Regions from separate parts of the Vibrio sp. PNB23_22_6 genome, predicted to be linked through region 3. Evidence: predicted binding sites of a transcription regulator. Region 3 holds the regulator's gene; each other region holds the start of a gene.

Region 1 (5,668 bases), on a different contig from region 3:
AACCCTGACGCACATAAACCAGCACAGTAATTCTGTATTCAGTTTTGCTCAGTAATGCACTTTAACGTCAGCCCAGGCTGGCGTTTTTATTTGCCCGAAACAAAAAAACGCCAGCTTTTCAGCTGGCGTTTTTTATTCGCAGTTAATTGAGATTATTGATTCTCAATTTTTGCCCAAGTGTCACGCAGACCAACCGTACGGTTGAATACTAGCTTCTCTGCTGAAGAATCTTTCGAATCTGCACAGAAATAACCCATACGTTCGAACTGGAAGCCCTGCTCTGCTTCTGCAGCCGCTAGGCTTGGCTCAACAAAACCGTTTAGAACCACTAGTGATTCTGGGTTAATTGTTGCCGCGAAGTCATTCGCTGCAGCCGGGTTTGGTACCGTGAACAAACGATCGTACAAACGGATTTCTGCAGGCAATGCTTTATCCGCAGATACCCAGTGGATAACACCCTTCACTTTACGACCATCAGCTGGGTTCTTACCTAGCGTATCGACATCGTAAGTACAGAAGATAGTTGTGATGTTACCTTCCGCATCTTTCTCAACGCGTTCTGCTTTGATTACGTAAGCGCCACGCAGGCGAACTTCTTTACCTAGAACCAGACGCTTGTACTTCTTGTTGCCTTCCTCACGGAAGTCTTCACGCTCAATCCATACTTCGCGAGTAAATGGTACTTCACGCTCACCCATTTCAGGTTTGTTTGGATGATTTGCAAGCGTTAGTGTTTCAACAGCGCCTTGTTCGTAGTTCTCAATAACAATCTTAACTGGATCTAGAACAGCCATCGCACGCGGTGCATTTTCGTTTAGATCATCACGAATACAAGATTCTAGAGAACCGAATTCGATCATGTTCTCTTGCTTTGTTACACCGATACGCTTACAGAATTCACGGATTGATGCTGGCGTGAAACCACGGCGACGGAGACCTGATACTGTTGGCATGCGCGGGTCATCCCAACCATCAACCAATTTTTCAGTCACAAGCTGGTTTAGCTTACGCTTAGACATCACCGTGTACTCAAGATTCAGGCGGCTGAATTCGTACTGGTGTGGACGGCAATCAATCGTGATATTTTCCAGAACCCAATCGTAAAGACGACGGTTGTCCATAAATTCTAACGTACAGATAGAATGCGTAATGCCTTCTAGCGCATCAGAAATACAGTGTGTAAAGTCGTACATTGGGTAAATGCACCACTTGTCACCAGTCTGATGGTGAGTAGCAAAACGTACACGGTAAATCACTGGATCACGCATAACCATGAATGAAGAACCCATGTCGATCTTCGCGCGTAGACATGCTTTACCTTCTTCGAATTCACCCGCACGCATTTTTTCAAATAACGCTAGGTTTTCTTCAATAGGACGATCACGATAAGGGCTTGGTTTACCTGGCGCAGTTAGTGTGCCGCGGTATTCACGGATCTGCTCTGGACTTAGCTCATCTACATACGCTAAGCCTTTGTTAATCAATTCAATTGCATATTCGTAAAGCTTATCGAAGTAGTTTGATGAGTAACATACTTCACCATCCCACTCGAAGCCCAACCAGTTTACATCTTTCTTGATAGACTCAACGTATTCGATGTCTTCTTTTTCAGGGTTTGTATCGTCGAAACGTAAGTTACATTGACCCTGGTAGTCCTGAGCAATACCGAAGTTCAAACAGATAGACTTAGCATGACCGATGTGCAAGTAGCCATTTGGCTCTGGCGGGAATCGAGTATGCACGCTAGTGTGTTTACCATCCGCTAGATCTTTATCAATGATCTGGCGAATAAAGTTTGATGGACGAGCATCAGCTTCACTCATCTATAGCACCTCAAAAATATTAGTATTGTCAGAGAAAACAGTACTCCGCAACCAAGGTTGGTTTTGCAGAGTGCATTATTCCTAATGATCCACAATTCTTAGCGATTAGACAACAAGAACCGTCGTTAAAAAAGCAATATTTCGCTACTTCGCTTGAAAGCGGTGTAGATTCAATCCCCTCAAAACAAAAAAAGACCTCCCGAAGGAGGTCTTAATAGAGAGTCTTAAGATGTAATTACGGAAGTTTTACATCTGATAGGTCTTCACCTGAACCGATTGCTTTCATTTCACCAGCAACGATTTCTGCAAGAGGACCAAGGATAACTTGAAGGTTATTTTCACCCAGTTTCACAACACCTTTCGCACCTAGTTTCTTAAGTACTGCTTCATCAGCGATAGAGCGATCTTTAAGAGTTAGACGTAGACGAGTGATACATGCGTCGATAGACGTTAGGTTGTCGTGACCACCTAATGCTTTTAGGTATTGACGAGCTAGGTCACCTTTTTTCGCTTCACCTGCTGGTGCTGCTGCAGGCGTGTCTTCGTCGTCATCTTCACGACCAGGCGATTTTAGGTTGAACGCGCGGATTGCGAAGCTAAATGTGAAGAAGTATAGGGCACCAAAACCTAGGCCGATAGCAAGCAGTACTAGAGGCTTAGTTGCTAGACCGTAGTTCAATACGAAGTCGATAAGACCTGCAGAGAAACCAAAGCCGTGTAGCGTACCAAACATGTTTGCAATTACTAGAGACAAGCCTGTGAACACCGCGTGCATTGCATATAGTGCAGGTGCTAGGAATACGAACATGAACTCTAGAGGCTCAGTAATACCTGTTAGGAATGAACAGAATGCTACTGAGAATAGCGCGCCACCAACTTGGCTGCGTTTCTCAACTGGTGCAGCGAGGTACATAGCAAGTGCTGCACCCGGTAGACCGAACATCATTACAGGGAAGAAACCGTTCATGAATACACCAGCGCTCTTATCGCCGCCAAAGAAGCGGTGTAGGTCACCAGATTTAACGGTTTCAGTTACTTCTTTAACTGTTGCAGTGATTTCTGGAGTGACAGAGTTTGCGAATTCAAATGTGTGAGCTTGACCAACAACTAGAGTCTTAGCTAGAGAAGGGTCAACACAAAGCTGTTGTAGTGCAGGAAGTGCTTGACCAGCTGCTGTTGCGCCAGAAACTATAACTTCTTGACACGTACCCATACCGAACCAGAAATACGAGTTTAATACGTGGTGTAGACCTACAGGGATAAGCGCACGGTTAAGTGTACCGTATACAAACTGACCGATAGCGCCAGACGTTGATACCGCGTGTGCTAGAGCGTCAAGACCAGCTTGAATTGATGGCCAAACAACACCAGCGATTGCACCTGCTACTAGCGCGAAAAGACCCGCCATGATAGGTACTAGACGTTTGCCAGAGAAGAATGCCAACCACTCAGGAAGACGCGTCGCATGGAAAGCGTTGTAAGAGTGACCAGCGATAATACCAGCAATGATACCACCAAAGAATGACATATTTACGTCAGCATTGATTGTTGTTGCTGTTGCTGTAATTACAAAGTAAGCCACGGCACCAGCTAGACCAGCAGCACCTTGACCATCTTTAGAAAGACCGATCGCAATACCTAGACCAAAGAGAAGTGGAAGTTGACCGAAGATCGCACCACCCGCTTGAGCCATAAATGGAATATCTAAAAGGTCGCCTTGACCCAAACGTAGTAAAAGCGCTGCAACTGGAAGCGTTGCGATAGGAAGCATAAGTGCTTTACCTAACTTCTGCGCGTACCCAAGAATATTCACCTTAAGTTCCCCCTATAGGATTTTATGTTTTGTTGAAGACTTATTTCAGTCGTTCAATTTAGTTCGCACCAGTTTATGATATTAATTTTGCTCCGCAAATTAAAACCTCATTGTTTGTGATCACAATCACCAGAAATCGCCCAATAGAAAGGTTTTTGCTAGCGAGATCATAAAACTTATTTTATTATACGAAAAAATGGCGTTTTAACGATAAAATTCTCGCACTATATGCAAGAAAGAATCAGTGTTATTTTAGTCTCTCAACAGGCTAATCGCAGTAGCTTTGCTCTGAAAAATAATAACAACAAGCAATTAATTCAATATTTTTCAAATGGTTACAATGACAATAACATTAATAAAACGCGACTTGCTGTATGTGACCTGTTATCTAAATCAGTGATACAAACTAAGTAATCCATAGGATTCACTCGCACATCATCTAGATAACAAGGCAGAAATTGAATTCTAATTTATAAGGACTCGCTGAATATGTACGCGCTAAGTAACTGTAAAATCTATACCGGTAGTGACGTTCTCACCCACCATGCGGTTATCATTGAAAACGATCAGATACACTCGGTAGTGCCTGTGACTCAATTACCAGAGACTATTGAAGTTAGAGATTTAAACGGTGCAAACCTAAGCCCAGGCTTCATAGACCTTCAGTTAAATGGCTGTGGTGGCGTAATGCTTAACGACGAAATCACACCAGAAACCATGCAGATTATGCATAACGCGAACTTAAAGTCTGGCTGTACGAGCTTTCTGCCTACCCTTATCACTTCATCTGACGAAGACATGCGTGCTTCAATCGCAGCAGCTCGCGAATACCACAACCAATATAAAAACCAATCACTAGGCCTACATTTAGAAGGCCCTTACCTTAACGTTGCCAAAAAAGGCATCCACAGCGTTGATTTCATTCGCCCATCAGATGACGGCATGATTGATCTTATCTGTGAAAACGCAGACATCGTTGCAAAAGTAACATTGGCACCAGAACAAAACGATCCTGAGCACATCTCACGTTTGAAAGCGGCTGGCATCGTGGTATCTATCGGCCACACGAATGCAACCTATGCTGAAGCGCGTGAAGGCTTTGAAGCAGGCATTACCTTTGCTACACACCTGTTTAATGCGATGACACCAATGGTGGGTCGTGAACCTGGTGTTGTGGGCGCTATTTACGATACGCCTGAAGTTTACGCAGGCATCATTGCAGACGGTTTCCATGTTGATTACGCGAACATCCGTATTGCGCATAAAATCAAAGGTGAAAAGCTTGTTTTGGTGACCGATGCCACAGCTCCAGCAGGTGCCGACATGGATCACTTTATTTTTGTTGGTAAGAAAGTATATTACCGAGATGGTAAGTGTGTTGATGAAAACGGCACACTAGGCGGCTCAGCTCTGACAATGATTGAAGCAGTTCAGAACACCGTTGAGCACGCGGGCATCGCTTTAGACGAAGCTCTACGAATGGCTACGCTTTATCCAGCTACCGCTATCGGTGTTGAGGAGCGTCTTGGCCGAATTCGAAAAGGTATGGTGGCAAACCTAACTATTTTCGATCGTGACTTCAATGTAAAAGCGACGGTTGTTAACGGACAATACGAGCAAAATTAAGCATGAATGGCGGACAGATTGGTAATGTAGATTTAGTAAAGCAGTTGAACAGTGCTGCTGTTTATAGGTTGATCGACCAACAAGGTCCTATCTCCCGCATACAGGTAGCCGATGTAAGTCAGCTTGCTCCAGCAAGTGTTACCAAAATAACCCGTCAACTTTTAGAGCACGGCCTAATTAAAGAGGTCGCGCAACAAGCTTCTACTGGTGGTCGCCGAGCTATCTCGTTGACCACTGAAGTGAAGCCATTCCACTCTATCGCCATTCGATTGGGCCGTGACTATGTTCAGTTCTGTTTATACGATCTGGGCGGAACGGCTTTAGTTACCGATCAGCACGAACTTCATTACTCAAATCAAGCTGACTTGATTACAGGGTTAATTGAGTTATTGAAAGGTTTTCGTGA
Region 2 (5,668 bases), on a different contig from region 3:
TTTAGACAAAAATGAAAAGCAATTTTCCCCAACCACTATGTATCACGATTATGCAATCAACGAACATCTCTTTCACTGGCAGTCACAAAATAGCGCCAGGCCCGACAAGGGTCGTGGTTTGGAATACATACAACATCAAAAAATTGGTAAGCGTCTTTTTTTATTTGTGCGTGAAAAAACCAAAGATGAATACGGTCGTACGATGGGCTTTGTTAATTACGGTGAAGTAGACTATGTATCGCATACAGGTTCACAGCCGATGAGTATTACTTGGCAATTAAAAGAGGCAATGCCGCATTTTATGTGGCAACAAGCGGCCAAGTTAGCTGTTGGATAAGAGGTAATATAACCTGAACCATAAAAAGGTTTAAGTTCTGCTTGTGGTTAAATTATTTAGGTCAATATACTTGACCTATGTGTTTTTGTTGTATCAAGGATTGTCACTTTGTTTACTGTCTATCACTCCAATCAGGTCGATGTTCTCAAATCACTTCTTGTTGAACTGATTCGCATCAATCCATTAGAAAATCCATTCGAAAAAGAGCAGATCTTGGTACAGAGCCCAGGTATGTCTCAATGGTTGAAAATGGCATTAGCGAAAGAGTTCGGTGTTGCCGCCAATTTGGAGTTTCCGCTGCCAGCGACCTTCATTTGGGAGATGTTTACTCAAGTTTTGCCAGACGTGCCGAAACGAAGTGCGTTTAACAAAGAGGCAATGACGTGGAAGTTGATGCATCTATTACCGGGTTTGCTAGGGGAGGAACCTTTTGCTCCGCTGGCGAGCTACTTACGAGACGACAGTGACCACTCCAAGTTGTATCAATTGGCAGAGAAAATCGCCGATATTTTCGATGGCTACTTGGTGTACCGACCAGAATGGATAGCGAGTTGGGAAGCTGGGCAAACGGTACCTGAATTAGAAAACGAACACCCGTGGCAGCCGATTTTATGGCAAGCGCTGTACGATCACACCGTCACTCTGGGGCAATCGCCTTATCATCGTGCTAACTTGTATGAGCACTTCATTGATACGTTAGAAAACTTCAACGGTAGTTTTGACCACCTGCCGAAGCGTCTGTTTGTGTTTGGTATTTCTTCACTGCCACCGCGTTATATGGATGCGCTTAAAGCCATCGGCGAACATATTGATGTCCATTTGATGTTCACAAATCCTTGCCGTTACTACTGGGGGGAAGTGCGTGACCGTAAATTCCTTGCACGTTTGGCGGCGAAGCACCGTCAGCACGTGGTGTGGCAGGAAGATCATTCTGAAGTGCAAGGTGAAAGTGAGCAACTCAAAGGTTCGCTTGAAGATAACGTGATAGATGAACTGCACACTGATGTGGTGGGGAACAGTTTATTAGCTTCGATGGGGAAACTGGGACGTGACAACATGTATCTGTTGTCGCAACTCGAATCCCATGAAATTGAGGCTTTTGTTGAGATCGAACGCGACAGTCTGCTCCATCAACTGCAAGCGGATATTCTTAATCTAGAAGAGCATCAAGACGACCAAAAAATCGATAGTAGCAGCCACAAACAAGTGGTGAGCTTGGGTGACAAGTCTCTGAGCTTGCACTCTTGCCACAGTCCGATGCGAGAAGTCGAAGTGCTACACGACCAGTTATTGGCGATGTTTGACGCTGATCCAAACCTAAAGCCGCGTGATATCATCGTGATGGTGGCGGACATCAATGCTTACAGCCCTGCGATTCAAGCCGTATTTGGCAATGCGCCGGGTGAGCGATTTATTCCGTATTCGATTTCTGACCGAACCGCTGACCAAGAAAGCCCAATCTTGGCGGCCTTCATGCAACTGGTTAATTTACCGAATACGCGCTGCTTGGCTTCCGAACTATTAGAGTTGCTGGAAACGCCAGCCATTTTGAAACGTTTTGACTTAAGTGAAGACGACTTCCTACAAGCGAAACAATGGGTGGAAGAATCGGGTATTCGCTGGGGACTCGATGCCAACACGGGCAGCGAATTTGAACTGCCTGAAACGCGTCAAAACACGTGGCAGTTTGGTATTCAACGCATGCTACTGGGTTATGCGATGCCGGAATCGGCGGGCTTATTTGAAGCGCAAGAAGGCAGTTTATCGCCATACAATGAAGTGCAAGGTATGGGGGCTGAGCTCGCTGGCAAACTGGCGCACTTTATCCAACAAATCAGTCAATATCGCCGCAAACTGTCGCATGTTCAGTCGATTGATGCTTGGCGTGAAACCTTGATCGCAATGCTGGATGACTTCTTCTCAGTGGAGTTAGAAGGCGAAATGGCATTGAAGTCGATTCGCGATACCTTAAGCCAGCTAAAAGAACAGCTTGCTGATGCCGCTTTTAATGACGCTTTGTCACCATCCATCATTAACCAATACCTGAAAAATAAACTGTCTGGCACCCGTGTTAGCCAGCGTTTCCTCGCTGGCCAAGTGAACTTCTGTACCCTGATGCCAATGCGCTCGATTCCATTTCGAGCGGTGTGTTTATTAGGCATGAATGATGGCGTATACCCGCGTTCTATGCCGCCAGAAGGTTTTGATTTAATGACGGGGCGAACCAAGCCAGGCGATCGTTCACGCCGAGACGATGACCGTTATCTGTTCCTCGAAGCAATGCTTTCTGCTCAGCAAACACTGTACATCAGTTACGTAGGGCGTTCGATTCAAGACAACACGGAACGAGTGCCATCGGTACTGGTTTCTGAGTTAATGGAGTACTGTCAGCAGAATTACTGTTTGGCAGGCGATGAAAATCAGCCCGTTGATGAGTCCGGCGATAAGCTGTTAAAAGAGTTAGTGAATGTGCATGCTATGGTGCCGTTTAGCCCAAATGCATTTCAAGGTTCTCACTCAAGCTATGCCAAAGAGTGGATTCCTGCGGCATTGACCCAAAGCAGTCAATCGCAAGGTCATGCGCGCCGTGAGTTTAACCGTGCATTGGATGATTACTTGCTGGGCGCGACATTTCCCATCGAATTGGATTTGGTCGAGCTTCAACGTTTCTGGCGTTTGCCGGTTCAGTATTTCTTTAATCGTCGTTTGAAAGTGATGTTTGAGCCGCCTTTACCAGTGATGGAAGACGATGAACCGTTTGTATTAGGCGGGTTAGAAAGTTATCAGATGCGCGGTGAACTGCTGACAACCCTGCTCGAAACCGCGCTTACTCAACCTGCGGCCAAAGCGGATGTGCTGAAGCATTTTATGAGTGAGCAACGTGCTCAGGGCAAATTGCCAGTAGGAGCGTTTGGTGATATCGAGTTTGAAACCAACCGCGTGCAAGCGGAAGAGCTGGTGGATAAGTTGGCGTTTCTCTCTGGCGCGCCACAAGACGATTTAGAGATCGACCTTATCTTTGATGCGCTTTTTGATGAAAGTAGGGGGGAGGGTAAGAATATCCGCCTAACAGGTTGGCTCACTCAATGCTATCAGTCCGGTTTGATTCGTTATCGAAGCGGGAAAATTCGTGCGCAAGATTACCTTGCGGCGTGGATTGATCACCTCGCGATGTCGGCTTCTGGCCATGTGAAGAAGACTCATATTATTGGTTACGACCGCAAGGAAGGTGCAGTTCATCTGATCTTCCCTGAAATGGCGGACGCTGCGCAAGCGAAACAACGTCTTGCCGAATTGGTGCGTTTGTTTTTTGAAGGCATGACCAAGCCATTACCATACTTCCCGAAAACAGCACTGGCGTGTGTTGAAGCGGGCTTTAGTCGTGGCCATTGGGCGGACGATGAAGAGAAGTCACTCAAGAAAATGGCGGACGCTTTCAATGACAGCTACCTGAGCCCAGGTGAAGGCAATAACGCGTACATCTCGCGTATTTGGCCTGCTTGGAACGATGAACTCGCAGCCGAAGTTCGCATGTTGACGGCGTTGGTTTTGCAAGGTGCAAGATTGGCGACAAAAGATGCTTCAGATGATAACTAAGTTGGAATGCTTGGGGATGGGAAAGAGTAGAGTGGCCGCCAGAAAATCATTATTTTGTGTAGGGCGTTCGCTGTACGGCCACAAGGTCAGAGGGACCATGATTCTTTTGAGTATCACCGCCAGAAAGGCTTGGCTTATCTCGTGAGGCGAATATTAACGGTACTCCATCATGATAACCGTGAGTGAGATCGCACAAAAGTCTAAATATTCCAAACTGTTAGACATATAAATAGAAAAATTAACGATAGATCACAATATAGGACGAGTTGATCTTTAGAGATGACTTAACCTCTGAAGCTCAAGACGTCCTTGTCAAAAATCCGGAGAGATTCAGCGTTATGGCGCAAATGTCAGTAGCAGCACCACTGCAAACCATGACTTTTCCATTGCATGGGGCAAGGTTAATCGAAGCATCCGCAGGTACAGGGAAAACCTTTACTATTGCGGGTTTGTACCTGCGTCTCTTATTGGGACATGGCAGTATAGAAACCAAGCACCGCGTTCCATTAACGGTGGACCAAATTCTGGTGGTGACCTTTACCGAAGCGGCGACAGCCGAGCTACGCGATCGTATTCGTGCTCGAATTCACGATGCGAGGATCGCATTCGCTCGAGGTCAAAGCAGTGATCCGGTGATCAAACCACTGCTAGAAGCCATTGATGATCACAAGCAAGCGACAGAGATCTTGTTGCAAGCGGAGCGTCAAATGGATGAAGCCGCGGTCTACACCATCCACGGTTTCTGCCAACGCATGCTAACGCAAAACGCTTTTGAATCGGGCAGCCGCTTTGAGAATGAATTTGTGACGGACGAGAGCCACCTAAAAGCTCAAGTGGTGGCGGACTACTGGCGTCGTAATTTTTACCCATTACCATTTGCTTTGGCTGGCGAAGTGCGTCAACTATGGGGTTCGCCATCGGAGTTGCTTTATGACATCGGTAACTACTTAACAGGCGCACCATTGAGCTTGTCTGTGCCTGCAATGCAGGGCAGTCTCGCAGATTTGCACGAGCAAAACTTAAAACAAATAGATGCACTGAAAACCCAATGGCGTGATAGCCAAGAGGATTTCTTAGCGTTGATCTCAGGTTCAGATGTCAATAAACGCAGTTACACCAAGAAATCGCTGCCAACTTGGTTAGAGGCCGTTAACGTTTGGGCGGCAACAGAAACGACGGGGTATGACTATCCAGACAAACTGGAAAAATTTGCGCAGAATGTGTTGCTTGAGAAAACCCCGAAAGGCACCGCGCCGCAGCATCCGGTGTTTGAGGACATTGAAGCCTTTCTAGCTACCCCAATTAGCCTTAAAGCACCACTATTAGCGCATGCGATTGAGCATTGTCGTGAGATGCTGGCGAAGGCAAAAAATCAGAAGCAATGGCTGTCGTTTGATGACTTGCTGACCCAGTTATCGGCGTCGATTGATACCGATGAAACCGCACTGCTGAAAGAGCGCATTCGTACGCTTTACCCTGTTGCGATGATCGATGAATTCCAAGATACCGACCCACTGCAATACAGTATTTTTAGCCGTATTTACCTAGATAACCCAGAGTGCGGTCTGTTTATGATCGGTGACCCGAAACAGGCGATTTATGGTTTCCGTGGTGCAGACATCTTTACCTACATCAAGGCGCGCAATCAAGTTAGTGCTCACTACACGTTAGGCACTAACTGGCGCTCGAGTGCGGAGATGGTGTCGGCGGTAAACCAGATTTTTGAGTTGCCAG
Region 3 (5,668 bases):
TGGCTCGATGAGCAGCAGGTCATCTTCCTGGAGCAAGATTGGCCGCAAGTGCAAAACTGCCTAGGCCGCAGCGAAGCCATGCTCCACTCTTTTCGCGAACTACGTCGCCACCTTAAGTCTCAAGTTAACGATGCCCTGTACCGCGAAGCCCTACAGTTCGAACTGCAACTCGAAAAACAGCAACAATCGGATCTGGTTGATTGCATTAACTCTCTAAAACTCATCAAAAATGACGGTGAACCACTGACTCAAAGATACTGTCGTCAGCTTGGCGGTGAGCACCTCCAACATGCGTTCTCAGCTCCAGTACCGAACATTCAGCATCCATAACTCAGTAAAATATCTATACTAAAGCTATAAAGGATTATATTAATAAGTCTTTCAGCAAACTCTGAAAGTACACGGAAGAGCAGTTAGGTATGACACAATTTTTTGCAGCCGCCGGGATCAAGAACCCGCACCTCCAAACCCTGTTACCACGATTTATTCGTAAAAAAGCACTGTTTACGCCTGTTTGGCAAACCTTAGATACCCCTGATGGGGATTTTCTGGATTTAGCTTGGTCTGAAGCAAACCATCATGCCAATAACAAACCCATCTTCGTCCTCTTTCATGGTCTTGAGGGCTGCTTTTACAGTCCTTACGCCAATGGCTTGATGCATGCTTTCTCACAGTCCGGATGGCTATCGGTGATGATGCACTTTCGCGGTTGCAGCGGCAAACCGAACAAGAAAGCCCGAGCCTATCACTCTGGTGAGGTCACTGACGCGCGTCACTTCCTCGAGTATCTTAATCAACGGTTTCCTAATAACCCTAAAGTCGCGGTCGGTATCTCTCTTGGTGGCAATATGTTAGCAAACTACTTGGCGCAGTATAAAGACGACCCTATTTTGAGTGCCGCGGCCATTGTGTCTGCGCCACTGGACTTGGCTGCGTGCGCCAATCGTATTGAGCAAGGCTTCTCTAAGGTCTACAAACGCTACTTGCTTTCATCACTTAAGCGTAATGCGCTGCAAAAGCACGACTTGATCCATGGAGAACTGGCCCTCTCTTATCGTTCGATCAAACGCGTGACTCGCTTATATGAGTTTGATGATCTGATCACCGCACCATTACATGGGTTCAGAGACGCACAGGACTACTATGAGCAATGTTCGGGATTAAGCAAGCTTCAGCAGATCGCTTTACCGACACTGATCATTCATGCCAAAGACGATCCGTTCATGACCGATGCGGTGATCCCTAAGTTTGTTCTGCCCGATAACATTGATTACCGCCTGTATGAGCACGGTGGTCACGTAGGCTTTCTCACTGGCACAGCATTAAAACCTAAATTCTGGCTTGAAGAAGTGCTGCCCGCCTATTATGAGAGTATCGCGGCGAATCATCTTTCTTCTGTATCCGCACAGCAAACTCTGTAAACTAACCATTCGTCATAAACGTTTGAGGTATTTATGATCATTCCTTGGCAAGACATTGCGCCAGAAACGCTAGAAAACTTGATCCGTGAGTTTGTGCTACGAGAAGGCACTGACTACGGCACGGTAGAAATTTCCCTGCAAGACAAAATCGATCAAGTTAAATCACAGCTGGAGAAAGGAGAGGCGGTCATCGTGTTTTCTGAACTGCATGAAACCGTTGATATTCAGTTAAAACAAAAATTTTAATTGCCGCACATTTTACCGTATTTCACTCCATGACAAGCGCTTGTTACATGCTATAGTGGATTATCAACCGTGCAGCGCCACTTCGCTGCACATTGCCAACGAATAATGGACTTGTTTACCTAAGATTCAGCTGGGTAAGTAATTTTTCGACAAGGTTTGTCATGTCAGCGAAACACCCAATCATTGCAGTTACTGGTTCATCCGGTGCCGGTACTACGACCACATCTGAAGCCTTCCGTAAGATGTTCAATATGATGAACGTCAAGCCCGCATGGGTTGAGGGGGACAGCTTCCACCGCTTTACTCGCCCAGAGATGGATGTAGAAATTCGTAAAGCGCGTGATCAAGGCAGACACATCAGTTACTTTGGCCCTCAAGCTAATAACTTCCCTGGACTGGAAGCCTTTTTCCGTCAATTTGGCCAGGATGGCACTGGTAGTGTACGCCGCTATCTGCACACCTTTGATGAAGCCGTACCTTATAACCAAATGCCAGGCACCTTTACCCCGTGGCAAGGTTTACCTGAAAACAGTGACGTGCTGTTCTATGAAGGATTACACGGCGGCGTGGTCGATGGTGATGTCGATGTGGCTCAGCATGTTGATTTTCTGATTGGCATGGTGCCGATCGTGAACTTAGAGTGGATTCAAAAGTTCGTACGCGATACGCGCGACCGAGGTCACTCTCGTGAAGCCGTGATGGATTCAATCGTGCGCTCAATGGACGACTATCTTAACTACATTACACCACAGTTTTCTCGTACCCACATCAACTTTCAACGTGTCCCGACCGTGGATACGTCAAACCCACTTAACGCCAAAGGCATACCAAGTCTGGATGAAAGCTTTGTTGTTATTCGCCTTCGTGGCATTAAAAATGTCGATTTTCCTTATCTACTCGCTATGATTGACGGCTCATTTATGTCACGCCACAACACCATTGTCGTGCCCGGCGGTAAGATGAGCTTTGCCATGGAGCTCATCGTCAGGCCGATTCTGCAACAGCTCATCGAAACGGGTAAAATTGGTTAAAAACCTCGCGAATAAAGTGTTTACTTTTCATACCGTGATCATGTGCACATTTTTGCTTACAAAATCTCCACCATGGCACGATTAAAATCAAGAAATCGTTTTCGAAAAAGGATACTATTTCTAACCGAAACACAAGAGAGCTTGCAGTATAGAAAAGTATTCTTATTCTAGTAAGCTAATTCGGGCTTAGCTAAAATACGGATAGCGCAAGCGTACCCTGCAGAGGAAGTGATATATTATGGTTCTAGGTAAACCTCAAACCGACCCAACACTAGAGTGGTTTCTTTCACACTGTCATATTCATAAATACCCTTCTAAGAGCACGCTAATTCACGCGGGTGAGAAAGCTGAAACGTTGTACTACATCGTTAAAGGTTCTGTTGCGGTTCTTATCAAAGACGAAGAAGGTAAGGAGATGATCCTTTCTTACCTAAACCAAGGTGACTTCATTGGTGAACTAGGTCTATTCGAAGAAGACCAAGAGCGTACCGCATGGGTTCGTGCGAAATCTCCTTGTGAAGTGGCTGAAATTTCGTTCAAGAAATTCCGTCAACTTATTCAAGTAAACCCTGACATCCTAATGCGCCTTTCTGCGCAAATGGCTCGTCGCCTTCAAGTTACTAGCCAGAAAGTGGGTGACCTAGCGTTCCTAGACGTAACTGGTCGTATCGCTCAGACTCTTCTGAACCTTGCTAAGCAGCCAGATGCAATGACGCACCCAGACGGAATGCAAATCAAGATCACTCGTCAAGAAATCGGTCAAATCGTTGGCTGTTCTCGTGAGACAGTAGGCCGAATCTTGAAGATGCTAGAAGAGCAGAACCTAATTTCTGCACACGGCAAAACTATCGTTGTTTACGGGACTCGTTAATTCCGATTAACGTTTAAAAAATTCAAAGCCACCAATAGAAACATTGGTGGCTTTTTTGTTTTAGAAAAACACTGGATTAGCGCCCTCTATTTTTTTCCGTTTGTGCTCTCAAAGATCTTATCTGCCGATGCGGCAACAAATCCTGAGTACAAGTCACCGTTATCCATTGCGTAGCGCTTAGCAAACTCGTAAAAGCCTCCAGGAATCACTTCAACACCTTCCGTAAAGGCCACTGGCACTTTATCGGCCATGGTCGAAGATTGCTCTAGCAACACCTGTGGCGTACCTTTTACTTCGCCGCCGTTTTCGTTGATGGTGAAGCCTGCTGTGCGTAGGTGGTCGTTTACTTGCTTCACTTCTTGGTGTTGGTTAAGTTGGTTTACGCTCACGGTAAAGTGATTTGCGCCGTAACCATGTGCAGCAAGCCAAGAGGCATACTCACTCTCGTTCGCCAACGTTTGGAAATCAGCGTAACTAATCTCCCACAAACGTCCACCATACAAGAAGCCGCTGCCAATCAGCTTTGAAGCATCAACCTGCTCGACCAGTTTATGAACGATGTCTTGCAGCTCTGGCGAACATTCATCGACCTTCAACTCACTGATAAACACTTTTGGTTGCTTTGGATCTGGGTGCTCAAAGTGTTTTGCCACCAGTTTTTTGCTTTCAAATACGTAGTCACCACAGGCTTTATAACCCACTGTCAAAAATGGTTTCGCCAACGTTTCAATACCGAGGGGAGCGACATTAAACGTACGTAGCGCAATATGGTCATTAATCAAAGGCTCATCTTCTTGTAGAAGTTGATGGACTTTAGCAGCAGAAGGGCAAAGACGTTGAATGTAGTCTTGCCATAGCGATTCAAATAACACATCGGGCGTCATAACGACTCCTTGTTATGAAATGTAGAGTTAGAGATAAGAGGAAGTTGACCGCTCGTTCACAGCCCCAAGGCTGTCCAGAATCACGAACACGCGGTCATCAACCTGTGACGGTATGTGAGGCATAAATGCCAGTCAGTCAACACGCGTTGGGGAGTCTTGAGCTCGCCTTTGGCGTTTGCCAGCGCGCTTTACCGGAATCCTAACTTGGTAAATAGCTCTGGCAGATAGAAGCGGTGATACTTTGTTACCGCTTCGTATTTCTCGATTACAGGCTGACACCTGGGCTCAATGTTGCAGGCAAGACCGTCTCGCGACCTTCCACTGATGCCATTGGGTACGCACAGTAGTCTGCTGCGTAGTAAGCACTTGGGCGTAGGTTACCTGACGCCCCCGGACCACCAAACGGTGCATCACCACTGGCTCCCGTCAGCTGACGGTTGCGATTCACGATACCTGCACGAATGTGGTCAACGAAGTATTCCCACTCTTGGTCGTCAGTTGAAACCAGACCCGCAGAAAGACCAAAGCGCGTATCGTTCGCTAGCTCTACCGCTTTCTCTAGCCCTTCGTAGCGCACTACTTGCAGAAGTGGACCGAAGTACTCTTCATCTGGCAGTTCAGCAATGTTCGTCACATCGATGATGCCCGGAGAAACAAACGCCGCTTCGCCCGCTTTCGCTTCAATTAAGCTTTCGCCACCAAGAGCTTGCAGGTTAGCTTGTGCATCCAGAATAAACTTGGCTGCCGCGACCGAAATTTGTGGTCCCATGAATGGCGCAGGCTCAGCAAATGGTTGGTCAACGCGAATGTTACGTGTCGCTTCCACCAACTTAGCAATCACTGCATCACCCTTATCACCAAACGGAATGTACAGACGACGAGCGCAGGTACAACGTTGACCTGCGCTGATGAAGGCTGACTGGATGATGGTGTAAACCGTTGCATCTAGGTCGCCGTAGTTACCCGAAATAACCATCGGGTTATTGCCACCCATTTCCAGCGCCAGCATCTTGTCCGGCTGACCTGCAAATTGACGATGCAGAACATGACCTGTGTTTGCACTACCCGTGAACAGCACGCCATCAATGCCTTTCGCGTCCGCTAGCGCAATGCCGGTTTCTTTCGCACCTTGGACTAGGTTAATCACACCTTTCGGTAGACCCACTTCTTCCCACAGTTTCATGGCTAATTCACCCGTCCATGGCGTTTGCTCAG

Evidence for each region. The regulator CRP, encoded in region 3, controls carbon source genes, mostly activating them, when cyclic AMP is high. The targets are predictions, from matches to a motif close to TGTGANNNNNNTCACA.
Region 1: nagE (N-acetylglucosamine-specific PTS transporter subunit IIBC) is a predicted target of CRP. The motif match lies at 3,752-3,767, and genes of this name have one in related genera.
Region 2: recB (exodeoxyribonuclease V subunit beta) is a predicted target of CRP. The motif match lies at 4,112-4,127, and genes of this name have one in related genera.

The regions. Positions count from the first base shown of each region.
Region 1 covers NZ_JBNFXP010000015.1:56,797-62,464, reverse strand. Annotated here, with positions in the region: gene fcrX (ferric iron uptake transcriptional regulator FcrX) at 1-30, shown strand, start outside; gene glnS (glutamine--tRNA ligase) at 153-1,823, opposite strand; gene nagE (N-acetylglucosamine-specific PTS transporter subunit IIBC) at 2,059-3,636, opposite strand; gene nagA (N-acetylglucosamine-6-phosphate deacetylase) at 4,126-5,262, shown strand; gene nagC (DNA-binding transcriptional regulator NagC) at 5,265-5,668, shown strand, end outside.
Region 2 covers NZ_JBNFXP010000016.1:30,420-36,087, reverse strand. Annotated here, with positions in the region: gene ACVA54_RS13235 (DUF3427 domain-containing protein) at 1-337, shown strand, start outside; gene recC (exodeoxyribonuclease V subunit gamma) at 446-3,934, shown strand; gene recB (exodeoxyribonuclease V subunit beta) at 4,273-5,668, shown strand, end outside.
Region 3 covers NZ_JBNFXP010000030.1:14,329-19,996, forward strand. Annotated here, with positions in the region: gene ACVA54_RS17695 (TIGR02444 family protein) at 1-330, shown strand, start outside; gene ACVA54_RS17700 (hydrolase) at 420-1,421, shown strand; gene ACVA54_RS17705 (YheU family protein) at 1,455-1,667, shown strand; gene ACVA54_RS17710 (phosphoribulokinase) at 1,829-2,698, shown strand; gene crp (cAMP-activated global transcriptional regulator CRP) at 2,937-3,569, shown strand; gene ACVA54_RS17720 (DUF1338 domain-containing protein) at 3,656-4,453, opposite strand; gene astD (succinylglutamate-semialdehyde dehydrogenase) at 4,719-5,668, opposite strand, start outside.